DNA from 4 places in the Vallitalea guaymasensis genome. Region 2 is predicted to be linked to each of the others. Evidence: riboswitches for the same ligand, from Rfam matches in the RefSeq annotation. Region 2 holds a riboswitch; each other region holds the start of a gene.
The links. Region 2 has a riboswitch for cobalamin ahead of HYG85_RS17300 (ABC transporter substrate-binding protein). Riboswitches for the same ligand answer to the same signal wherever they lie in the genome.
Positions count from the first base shown of each region.

Region 1 (3,222 bases), 2.3 Mb from region 2:
GACAATTTGTTTGTCTTGTCTAAAGCAGGGTTACCGTTTCTTCCTGTAAAGTAGTTACAATTAAGTGGGAACCAGCTGTGATTATGGAAAGTATTTTTTGTGATTGTTCCAGTTGCACTACCAGTATAATTAATAGAATCTAATTTCCCAAGATTATTTCCTGCTTCTGTATATTTTGTATTATCATTAGGATTAGGATTTTCATAAGTTAAACTAAAGTTCTTTTTAGTAGTATTTTCATAATATAATGAACCTGCAATATCATACCAAGTATCAGGATTTCCCTGACTATCAGCTTGTGCTACTTGAATACAACCTGGTTCAGAGTTATTCCAGAAAGCATTACCATATACTATAAAATCCACACCATATTTATTATTAGGGTCGTTATCAATATTTTTCATATCAAATACTGTATATCCACCAAAATATCCTAGTGATACACCTGTAGATGAAACATTATCTGCCATTAATTTAATACCATCTGTACCTGAAAGATAGATGTCTCCCCATCCACCAACAGTCACACCTTCATTAGTAAACTGACCAGGAGCAGGTAAAAATGCGTAAACAGATGGATCTCCTGCAACGATAGGAGCATCACAAGTGAAGGCAAAATCGTATATTCTCTCTGCACCATTTTTTGCAACTTTAATCGAGAAACTGTGATTTCCTGCTGTACTTGCAGAAATTACATTACCTGCAAATGAAATATTGGAATCAGTAGTACTATAAGTTACTGTTGCATCACTTGCCATAGCAACAGGTTCTATAATGAAAGTAGCTGGAACAATATCACTACCTGTAGTTGATATCAAAGTATAGCTTGGTACATAAGGATCAAAAGGAGCAGATACTGCTACACTTTCATTAAAAGTTACTTTACTAAGAAGAATATCATTATTGATAGAAGCATTAATGATAGTTTCTCCCAGAGCTACTTTTTCAGTAGCTTTCACAGCATTATCTGAACCATTTAGTGCATTTACTGCGCTACTTGTATTGATACCAAAGGAATCAGCTATAGCTATGACTTTTTCTAATCCTTCATTTAGCTCTGTTGTATAAGCATCATAATCAGCTACAACTTCTATAGGCATATATGTACTAATACCGCCAGTACTTTTCATTTCAATACCAGCATAATCTGATAGCTTTACTGGTGTTGTTAATGGAGTACTTAAATTCTTAGGATTAACTGTTACATTTGCATTTCTAACAAATGGTACACACATGTTAATACTTTTTTCTAGTCCTTTCCAAGTATATTCTTTACCATTTAGAACCTTAATTTTACCATCTGCAATTATTAAACTATAATCACTAATTGTAGCTAGTACATCTGTCTGATAGTTGTTAATAGTGTAATACTGTATATATGCATTGTCTGGAACAATACAACTGCCAGGTGCTACAGCTCCCATTTTTCCATTAATCTCATATAATACTGTCCATGGATAGCTTTGACCTGTAATACGAGTATATATACTTTCTACTGTGTCTCCGTCTTGTGTATTTACTGTAGGATTTGGATTTGTTGCACCTGATAAATAAACTTCTACATTTGTAGGTGCTGCTGCTTTTGCAGTAAGAGGCATCATTGTAAGAATCATTGCCACTGCAAGTAAGATTGCACAACTTTTTCTTTTGCTTCTTGATAAAATCATTTTCTTTCCTCCTCGAATTTTGTTTACTTAGTCATATGTTCCGTGCACTAAAAAGGACACTCCTAAGAGCGCCCTGACATACTTGGTTTAGAACATAAAGATTCCACCTATTTATGCCTTCCAACCTCAGGGATTTGCATTACATTTTAACAAACAGAGTGAGAATATCCCGACTTAGCCATTTGCCACTTACAGTGTGGTTTTCCTACTAAGACACCTTCCCGATTATTCCACAACTAAAATGGAATTCTCAGTGGTATATTGTCCTTTCGTTGACATTACGGTTGCTGAGACAGTGTCGGATTTTCACCGAAGAATATTTAATATTCACTCACAACTAATTATTGTGACCTTCCTCTCAAACTGCCTTTATTAAATTTTTTTGTAAATACCTACAGTAGTACACTTGATACATATACTATTAGGTCCAAGAAAAAGCAAAATAATATTTTCTCTTTCTCGACAGCTACATTGTAACATTTTGTTTGATTAATGTAAATAGTTATTATAATATATTTTAACTATTAAAAAATAACAGATAAATATTAATTTATATACTATTCTAGTATATTTTTATAAACCATATTATGTTTATAACTTAAAATAAGGTCATTGAAAACTTAGATTTCCAATGACCTTATTTTATATTACATTGTACGAATTATATACATTCATATTTTCTACTTATCACCTAACATTACTTTATTAACATCATATCCAATTGACCAGGTATACTAGGAAATTCTACAGTTGATATAACGTCTTTATTATATAATGCTATTTGCTTTTGATATGATATTGGTATGTACATTGCACTTTCATGTAATTGTTTTAAAATACTATCATAACAATTCTTAATTTCTTTTTCATCATTTATAGAGAATAGCTTTAATATTTTTTCATCTAAATCCTTTTTATTATCTAACCCTTGCTGTGCAGGATTGTCTAGACTATAACTCATCATACCACCGATATATGTATGTGGATCATATGGAGCTGCATAAGTTGCATTGAAAGAAAGATCAAAATCACCTTCAAATCCTCTTGAACCCCAAACCATTAACTCAACACCATCTAATTTTACATCAATACCTATCTCTTTCATTTGAGAAGCAAAAACTTGAGCAATACTTTCTTCTGCACCTCTACCTGTTACATACATAAGATTTAATGAAAGCTTATTACCATCTTTCTCTCTGATTGTTTTACCTTCTGGTAATGTCCATCCTGCTTCATCTAAGATCTTACAAGCTTCTTCTTTATTATATTCGTAAGGTTCCACTTCTACATCACAGTAAGTTAATGATGGATTTAATATTGTATCCGCTTTGTTTTCTATATCTAATAGAACTGTTCCTATAATAACTTTTTTATTAACTCCACATAATATGGCTTTTCTTACATCCATATCTTTTAATACTTCATTAGCTGTATTCATTAAGATACTTCTAGTTTCTGATTCACTTTCTGAGCAAGCTGTTCCAATCTTTTTGTTATCAGTAAACTGTGCATAAGCTTCATATGATAATTGTTTTGCACCATATATAAGGTCAAC
Region 1 is NZ_CP058561.1:726,466-729,687, forward strand. Features, by position in the region: gene HYG85_RS03265 (hypothetical protein) at 1-1,667, opposite strand, end outside; cobalamin riboswitch at 1,833-1,981, opposite strand; gene nikA (nickel ABC transporter substrate-binding protein) at 2,365-3,222, opposite strand, start outside.
Region 1: linked by a shared signal. The riboswitch ahead of HYG85_RS03265 (hypothetical protein) and the one ahead of HYG85_RS17300 (ABC transporter substrate-binding protein) in region 2 are both predicted to bind cobalamin.

Region 2 (3,222 bases):
CTATACCTGCTAATATCATTCTAAGTGGTTTAATACCATTCTTCCAAGATAGTATGTATATAAGCATAGTTGTAAATAATGCAAATGCAAAAGCAATTGGTGTAACAAGGAAATCATAGTCAGGAAAGACTACTAGAATAAAGACTGCGCCCAATCCTGCCCCAGAGGATACACCAATAGTATTAGGTGAGGCTAGGGGGTTTCTCATTACCCCCTGCAAAATGCCTCCAGCCAAAGACAAACATATACCAACAGTTCCAGCTACAAGTGACCTTGGAACTCTTACTTTCCATATGATATTTCTATTGACACCTGTTTCATCAATAAATATAGCTTTTAATATTTCTGGAACTGATATCTTAAAAGCACCTAAACTAATACTGAAAAGAAATGATATGAAAGTAATAATTAGCAAAATTATTAGTACGGTAATCTTATAAGAATGTCTGTTTTTTAAATCGTTCATTATTTAAATACCTGAGGATATAATATTTTAGCTAAATATTCAAATGCTTCAGGATATCTTGCATTAGGCTTGTAATGGAATAAATCTGATGGAAGATAGTGTACATTACCTTCTTTTACTGCTGTAAGTGTAGCCCATGCTTCATTTGATTCTAAGTCATCATTTATACGAGTTTTAACTTTTTCAAGATCCCCCATAGTAACAACTAATATTACATCAGGGTCTTTTTCAAGGATTTTTTCCAAACTAAAATCTACTTTTGAACTATTTTCAACTGGTGAGTCAGTAATTATATTGTTAGCTCCAAGCATCTCTAGCATGTTTCCTACTAGACCTGTTGAAAGTTCTGCTTTTACATATTTTGTAGAACCGAATAAAATAAATACATCAGGTTGCTCTTCTTTTTTAGCTTTTTCACAGATTTTATTTACATTTTCCTTGAGAGCTTTTACTTCTGAATCGTAAATATCATCTCTACCAGTGATTTTTGTAAATAATCTTAGTGCATCATTAAATCTTTCGTAAGGATTATTACTAACATCGACATATGCACATTCTATATTATTGCTTTTTAATATATCTTCCATTTCTACGTGTTGACTTCTAGTAGAACTTAGTATAACTAGGTCAGGTTCTAGAGATAATACTTTTTCAACACTAGGTGCGTTTACTTTACCAACTTGTTCAATATCTTTAGCGGCTTCTGGAACATTAGTTGAACCGCTTACTCTAGCAATGGCTTCTCCACCTGCTAGATACCAGATATCAAGAATAGAATTCATAAGTACAACAACTTTTTTTGGATTTTTAGTGATTGTTTGTTCATTACCCATTGGGTTTAAATATGTAATAGTTGTGTCAGTATCTTTGATTATGAATTCTGGTAATTCTTCTGAATTTTTATTGACAGAGTCTTTTCCTGAATTATCTTTTGTTGTTTCTGAATCTTTTTCTGTATCCTTATTTTCATCAGTTGTTTTTTCAGTGCTGTCTGGAGTAACAGTAGTTTTTGATGAATCCTGTTTTGAACATCCACTGAATGAAGTAACGGTCAATATAAAAATCAATAAAATAGCAACACGTTTCATATTTTTCATTATTAAGTCCTCCTAGAAAATCTTTTAATAGTAGCTTGTATTAATTCAATAGTTTTGAAGGTTTATCTTCCATGAAAATAAGAATAGCTAACGGTTTGTAGAGATAGTAAAAAATAAAAAAACTTACAACTATCAGTTGTAAGTTATATTAACGAATTAAATAATTTATAATAAGATAAATTTATTAATCAATTAATGTAATCGTATCTTCCCACCGAAGTTAGTTACATGGATTTTAAAGGCAGGTTTCCTGACTCGTAGCTCAATTTACTCTCTTAATCTTCCCAGTTTCCCAGTGATATATCTAAGATTTCATCCCTACTTACAGTAGCGGGGGCTGTAGAGGATTCACACCTCATTCCCTATTATCTTTTAATGTTGGACTTTGTTTGAACAACATTATAAAGCACCCTTAAATAACTATTAAATTTTAAAGAAATAGTATCATAGTTTTGTAGTAATGTCAATGTGATTTAGAGTTGTAATGCATTATAAAAATAAAATTATGTTGTGCAGGTAAGTCAGAAAAATTATTTTGTTCGGACGTGGTATTTGCAAAATAGTATATGTTATTTTCTTCTAAAATAGAATGATACATTAATGATGTTTTATTGACATGAAGCTACAGATGATTTATTATTAGATTAAATTGAATAATGATTAGATAGCGATGTATGTTTGAGGATATTTTGGATATCTTCAAAGGGAATCAGGTTGGAATCCTGAACGGTCACGCCACTGTGTAAATGATTTCTGTTATATTATGGAAGTTATTGAAGTCAGAGTACCTATTTAATCTTATACACTTACGTTATTTTACGTAAAAACTTTGCGAGGGACAGAGGGTGTAACTATTTATTATATTATTAATAAATATTGTATATCATGCTCTTATCTCGTTGTAGGTAAGAGTTTTTTATTATATTTAAGTTGAATTAAAAGGAGGAAGTTGTTGTGGAGAAGAAAAAAGCGATATTGGTTGCGAGTTTTGGAAGTAGTTATGAAAATGCAAGAAAAGAGCAGATAGAACCTATAGAAAAGTTGATAGAAAATACTTTTACTGATTATAAGGTGGTACGTGCATTTACATCCAATATGATAATTAGAAAGTTGAAAAAAGAAGGTATTCATATTGATACACCAGATGAAGCTTTGAAAAAATTAATTGAAGAATTTGAACATATAATTGTTCAACCAACCCATATAATACCAGGTTTTGAATATGATAAGATAAGAACTATAGTAAGTAGGATGAATCATAACAAGAATGTACATATTTCACTTTCACAACCATTATTATATCATAAAAATGATTATAGAGCGGTTATAGAAGCATTAAAGACTTATATTCCTAAGGTAGAACCTAATGAAGCGGTTGTATTACTGGGTCATGGTACAGAGCATTATGCTAATACCAGTTATTACTATATGCAATATCTTCTTGAAAATGAGGATTTACCAGTATTTATGGGGACTATAGAAGATGGTATAGAACCAGTTATAAAAAGGTTGAAAAAGGGTAAATACAGTAAAGCTGTTCTAATGCCGTTCTTGGTTGTTGCAGGAGATCATGCACACAATGATATGGCAGGTGACGAGGAAGATTCATGGAAGAATATATTAATTGCTAACGGTATTGAGGTTAGAGCAATAACTAAA
Region 2 is NZ_CP058561.1:4,042,513-4,045,734, forward strand. Features, by position in the region: gene HYG85_RS17295 (FecCD family ABC transporter permease) at 1-466, opposite strand, end outside; gene HYG85_RS17300 (ABC transporter substrate-binding protein) at 466-1,563, opposite strand; cobalamin riboswitch at 1,787-1,992, opposite strand; cobalamin riboswitch at 2,227-2,373, shown strand; gene HYG85_RS17305 (sirohydrochlorin cobaltochelatase) at 2,518-3,222, shown strand, end outside.

Region 3 (3,222 bases), 320 kb from region 2:
AGTAAATGAAGCTAAGAACAGACTTGGTATGACGCTGGGAAGCACTATCCTGTTCATTGATGAGATTCATAGATTCAATAAAGCACAGCAGGACGCCCTTCTGCCATATGTTGAAGATGGTACCGTAACACTTATCGGTGCTACTACAGAGAATCCTTATTTTGAGGTAAACAGTGCGCTAGTATCCAGGTCTAGAGTCTTTGAACTAAAGCCTTTGGAAAACAAAGATATTCGAAAGCTCATAATGAGAGCCATTGAGGATAAAGAAAAAGGATTAGGCACTTTTAATGCCAAGATCAATGAAGAAGCCATAGAGTTCTTGTCCGATAGAGCCAATGGAGATGCAAGAGCCGCTCTTAATGCCATTGAACTAGGGGTTCTTACCACTGAACCAGATGAAGATGGAATAATCAACATAGATATAGATGTAGCATCTGAATGTATACAAAAAAGAGTTATCAATTATGATAAAAACGGAGATAATCATTATGATACCATATCAGCTTTCATAAAAAGTATGAGAGGTTCAGATCCAAATGCAGCAGTCTATTATCTTGCTAGAATGATTTATGCAGGAGAAGATCCCAAATTCATAGCGCGAAGAATCGTTATATGTGCTGCCGAGGATGTAGGAAATGCTGATCCTATGGCGATACAAGTTGCAATGGCTGCCGCTGATGCAGTTAATTTCATAGGTATGCCTGAAGGTAGGATAATATTATCCCAGGCAGCTACTTATGTTGCATGCGCCCCAAAAAGCAATGCTGCCTACGTAGCTATTGATAAAGCATTGGAAGATGTGAAAAGAATTCAGATTACCACAATACCATCTTATCTCAAAGACAGCCATTATAGTGGTGCAAAAAAACTAGGTCACGGAACAGGATATAAATATGCCCATGACTATGAAAATCACTACGTAGAACAACAATATTTACCAGATGAACTTGTTGATGAGATATATTATAACCCTACCGAACAAGGGTATGAAAAGAAAATTGTAGAGCATTTCAACAATATAAAGGGGAAGGTTAAATAGTTTTAGTACATTTTTAAAAAAAACATTTATAGCCGTTAGTTATGTTAATTAGAAAAAAAGTGTTTTGTGATTATATTGTAGATGCTAGGAAGCAAAATAGTATATGTATATGTGGAGTTGTGAGGCAGGACGCCGAACCCAGCTTTAATCTGACAGCCCTACTGGACTGTCAGGAATAATAATGGACTCGATGTCCATTATTATTCGTTGAGCTCAGGACGAGCAAGTAGCTGGCGTAACATATACATATACTATTTTGCAATAACCAAGTCAGAACAAAACACTATTTCTGACTTACTTGCAATATAATCTAATCTAGATAAAAAATGGAAAACTTAAATAACTAGTTTTATCTTGACATATTTATATTAAAGTATATAATAAAACTATCTTTGGATATATTTATATATAACATAAGATACTAAAATTTAATAGATGAAAAGGTACTCGTTGAGTTAAAAGGGAAAGTGGTTAAATGCCACTGCAGCCCCCGCTACTGTAAATGGTATGAAATCTAAAATGTCATTGGGAAACTGAGAAGACTAGAGAGTAAGTTAAGCCATAAGCCAGGAGACCTGCCTTTTTATAAGTTTTAAGCTTTCGGTGGGAGAGTGTAGATTCACATATTTATTTGTAATCTGACTGTGCCTTAGCACAGTTTTTTGTTGCTTATAAATGGAAAATGCTACATGAGTATACCGAGTGTCAATCACTTTTCTTATTAAAGAAGATATTATGGAGGTTTAAAGGATGAAAAAATTATTAAAGCTGTTACTGACAACTATGTTAATTTCAGTACTCGTTTTTAGTTTAGCTGCTTGTGGCGGCAAGAAGACACCAAAGGATGATACATACAATCAAGAGAATCAAGTAGAAAAAGATGATACATCAAAGACTGATGAAGACAAAGATACTAATGAAGATAAGGATACTAATGATAAGAAAGATGAAACCACTAGTAATGAAGAGGAAAAAGATACTAGTAGCGAATCAGATATATATCCATTAACAATAACAGATAAGTATGGTAAGGAAATAACAATTGAAAAAGAACCAAAAACTGTAGTTTCAATTTCACCAGAATTTACAGAAACAATATTTGCTCTAGGAGCAGGAGACAAAATAATTGGTAGAACAGATTTTTGTGACTATCCAAGTGAAGTAGCGAATATAGAATCAATTGGTGGTTTACAAGAATTTAATATTGAGAAAATAGTAGACCTTAATCCTGATATTGTAGTTACATCTGCTCATGTAAAAGATGATGCTGTAGCTAAGTTACAAGAACAAGGTATCACTGTTTTATCACTTTCTTGGAATGAAAGCTTTGAAGGAATATACGGTTATATAAGTACACTTGGTGAAGTTATTAATAAAAAACAAGAAGCAAATGAATTAGTAACTAGTATGAAAGATAAAGTAGGAGAAATCCAAAAAGCAATAGAAGGAAAAGAAAAACCAACAACATATTTTGTAGTAGGATATGGAGAAGGTGGAGATTTTACAGCTACTGGAGATACCTTCTTAAGTGAAGCCATGGCTTTGGCTGGAGCTGACAATATAGCGAAAGATGCTACAGGTTGGGCATATAGTATTGAGCAGATAGTTGATAAAGACCCTGAGATTGTCATATGTTCAGATAAGTATGATTCTAAAACTACGTTAGAATCATTAGAAGGATATAAGGATTTAACTGCTGTCAAAGAAGGAAAATTATACGAAATTGATGAAAATCTATTCTTTAGACAAGGACCTAGAATAGTTGATGGATTGACTAATTTAGTTAAGATAATTCATCCAGATGCTATTAAATAATGTAAATAGATTAGAATTATAGTATACTTTAAGTAAGTCTATGTTAAATATAAGCATAGACTTACTGTGTTATAAATAGAAATGACATACTAAAGTAAAGCAGGTTAAGACTATGAAGATATTTAGAAAAAGTAATATTATAATAAGTTTATTAGTACTTATAGCAGTAATTATTATTGCATGTGGATTTGGTTCTGTCAGAATAGATTTTGTTGACAGCAGCAAAATATTATTAAGTAAAATTCCATTAATAAATGATTTGATTTCCCTTGATGGTATTAAGGAATCACATATAAAAATAATAGCTGACTTAAGGTTGCCTAGAATAATACTTGCATTATTTACTGGAGGAGCATTAGCTGTAGTTG
Region 3 is NZ_CP058561.1:3,722,411-3,725,632, forward strand. Features, by position in the region: gene HYG85_RS16005 (replication-associated recombination protein A) at 1-1,039, shown strand, start outside; cobalamin riboswitch at 1,464-1,636, shown strand; gene HYG85_RS16010 (ABC transporter substrate-binding protein) at 1,790-2,854, shown strand; gene HYG85_RS16015 (FecCD family ABC transporter permease) at 2,967-3,222, shown strand, end outside.
Region 3: linked by a shared signal. The riboswitch ahead of HYG85_RS16010 (ABC transporter substrate-binding protein) and the one ahead of HYG85_RS17300 (ABC transporter substrate-binding protein) in region 2 are both predicted to bind cobalamin.

Region 4 (3,222 bases), 2.5 Mb from region 2:
TTGAGACTGCAATAACTGAGCTTCTTCTTTGTTTGGGTATCTATCCAGCTCACCTTGTCTTAAAACGAAAGAAACCTTCACTCTTTCATCACCAAGGACTTCTTTTGCCAATTTTTTTGCCTTTTCAACATCATGTTCAATATCAAATTCTTTATAGAAAGGAGTACATGCATTAAGTACATTTACTGTAGGTTCACCTAAACCTGCATAAAAACTATCAATAATCAATTGTCTATCAATTAATAAACTGACTGCCTGTCTTAACCTTAGATCATTAAAAGGCTCTTTGTTACCATTCAAAAGTATGTAATGGGTAATTGTACTTGGTGTGTGTGATATGCCAAATCGATTGTCTTTTATTAATTCCATAGCCATCACAGGCTGAATAGCCCCAAGATCGATAACACCCATTACCTCTTCTGCTTTTAATGCAGCAAATCGTGTATCAGGTGATGGGATAACTTTTATTTTAATTCTTTCAGCTAATGCTTTTTCACCATAATAATCATTGTTTTTCTCGATTACACAATACTCATCAAGAACATTTTCAGTTAATTTGAAAGGTCCAGTTCCCATAGGAAAACCATTGAAATTACCTTCCTCATCAAAATTATTAGGGCTGAACATAGCACTACCAAAATCAGTCATTGAATAATCCAATGTTGGCAAAGGATTTTCAAAGACTAATTCTATTGTATAATCATCTTTTTTATTCACTTCAAGCAGCCCTGGATATGTTCTGTTAATATCCATCCCATAAAAACTTGAAGACTTTTTCCCTAGTTTCATTCTATCAAAATTAGCAATGACAGCATCTGCATTAAACACTTCTCCATCATGGAACTTGACATCTTCTCTTAACTTGAATGTCCATACAGTATAATCTTCGTTTGCAGAATAACTTGCTGCAAGTTTTGGCTTAGGACCATAATCTGAACCTTTTGTAATAAGTGGTTCCCATACCATCAATGCAGAACTACAGTAATAGGCATCTTTTTCTCCAGGTGCAATATTCCTTGTTCCTGCTAGTACAATCTCTTTGGATTGGTCAATTAACACTTCTTCATTCACCGGCTTCACTGAATCTGTGTTATCTTCTGCACCATTATCTACATTTGCTGATCCTGATTTTTGTTCTTCTTGTAGATTTTGGTCCGCCTTTATGTCTTGATTATTCTTACATCCTGTAATCATCATAATGAGAACCAAAAAAGTTACTAATACTGCTCTTTTTTTCATTGTTTTCTCCTCTTCCTTATTTTTATATTTTATATGGGACTCCTTATCCTAATATAGAGACTCCACATTAAAACAATTTGGTGAAAGAGGATATAAAACAATTTAATTCTTTTAATAAAAAAAGCCCTTAACAAACGTTAAGAGCCTTTAACCCATTTATAAAAGCAACTAAAATGATAAGTACGAATTTTATCCCCTTTCGACTAATCTAACAATATTAAGGCAGGTCTCCTGACTCGTAGTATAAAACATAACATCATTACTACTTACAGTGGTGGGTCCGTGTCAGACTTTAACTGACTTTCCTATTCTCCTTATTGCTAAGGCACCTTAATATATTTATATTCAATTTTAATTTTCTTACTTTGTATGTCACTAACATTATACCTTCAAAAATCAAAGAACACAATAGTTATTAATAAATTATCTATTCTATATTGCTTTATTATCTTTATCAAATCTTACCAATTCATCATTTTCAAGACCTTCGTTGAATCTTAGATAGATTCTACTCTCATCTTCATCTACATAAACTTTTGCATTCTTATATCCATCTTTATTTGCTTGAAAATTTTGTGTTGGCATTTCACAACTATTAATTGTTTCACTAATTGTTCCTACATATGTTATTGATTCCAGCATATTATTATATGGATATGATTTTGGCAATTCTGTAGATATACCATATAGGTTGCTGTCATACATTACATATGGTTTTTTAACAATTTTACTTTTACCTTTTACTTTATTATTCATTAGGATCTATAATTTGCTCCAATCATATATTGTAGTATCCCACTTAAAACTTGCTGAAGGATCTACTGTATATACTTTTGTATCCATTGGCATTGTTTCATAGTATTTATACCAAGGATTCCATATTGAATAAGTGTTGTTAGTTTTATCATAACCTCTAAGCACTAATGCATGTCTAGCTCCTTCGTAATCTCCTCTTCCTTGGCATCCTATATACATTGGCTGAGAGTTGTCTATTTGTGATACAACTGAACTAAGTGATAATGTATATGATCTCCTTCTTGGGTAAAGACCTTTCCTCTGTGCATATCTGATAAGTTGATAGTTAGTGATATACTCGTCTTCTAATTTTTCACTATTTGGATGATAATATTTCATTATATCTTTTGCGAATACATTAGTATGAGTCTTGTATCTAATTATTGCAGCTCCAGCAAAAGCTGAACACCATGATTGTTGCCCTTGAGTCTCAGCTAAATCAAGAGATAGATTATTAGAAGATACACTATCCAAAGAGAATAATTGTCTTTTTGAAGTATGTAAACCTTTAATAATATTTTTATCATTTTTTTCATTTATGTTTACTGTAATATTACTATAGTTTTCATTATTTATTGAGTAATTGTTAACCCTTCTACCTAGAGGGTCCTTTTTAATTGTAGTAATCTTATCGTTAATTACTGTTACTACATTTCCATTATTCATAGCTAATCTTGCAGGACTATTTGTTGTTGTTTTACCACTAACACTTAAAAGTTCCTTTACTAAATAAGGAGATAATATACCTGTAATATTTCCATCTACTTCATACACTCTAAATGTATATTTAAGATGTCCTTTTTGAAATACAGGAAAATAAAACACATCAAGATCGGATACATTTTCTTTTTCTATACTGAATACCTGTCCTATTGTAATATCTTCTAAACTAATTTCACCTTCATTGGATTTAGAGTTTAGGAAATTGTTAATATTATTATTAACATAATTATGTATATTCTGAGGGCACTCCTTAGTTAAAAGATATACACCCAAATCACTTGCATTACTAACTATTGTAGTAGATATAACTAGACATGCTGCTAATAATAGACTTAAAATTTTTTTCATTCATTCTTCCTCCCTATTCTAATTATTACTTTATAATATAACCTACTTGTTGCCGGTTACATTTCAACTTAATATATATGTGAACATAATTTATGTTGATTCTTGTAACTTGAATGT
Region 4 is NZ_CP058561.1:893,461-896,682, forward strand. Features, by position in the region: gene HYG85_RS04005 (ABC transporter substrate-binding protein) at 1-1,239, opposite strand, end outside; cobalamin riboswitch at 1,444-1,587, opposite strand; gene HYG85_RS04010 (hypothetical protein) at 1,672-1,995, opposite strand; gene HYG85_RS04015 (C47 family peptidase) at 2,002-3,105, opposite strand.
Region 4: linked by a shared signal. The riboswitch ahead of HYG85_RS04005 (ABC transporter substrate-binding protein) and the one ahead of HYG85_RS17300 (ABC transporter substrate-binding protein) in region 2 are both predicted to bind cobalamin.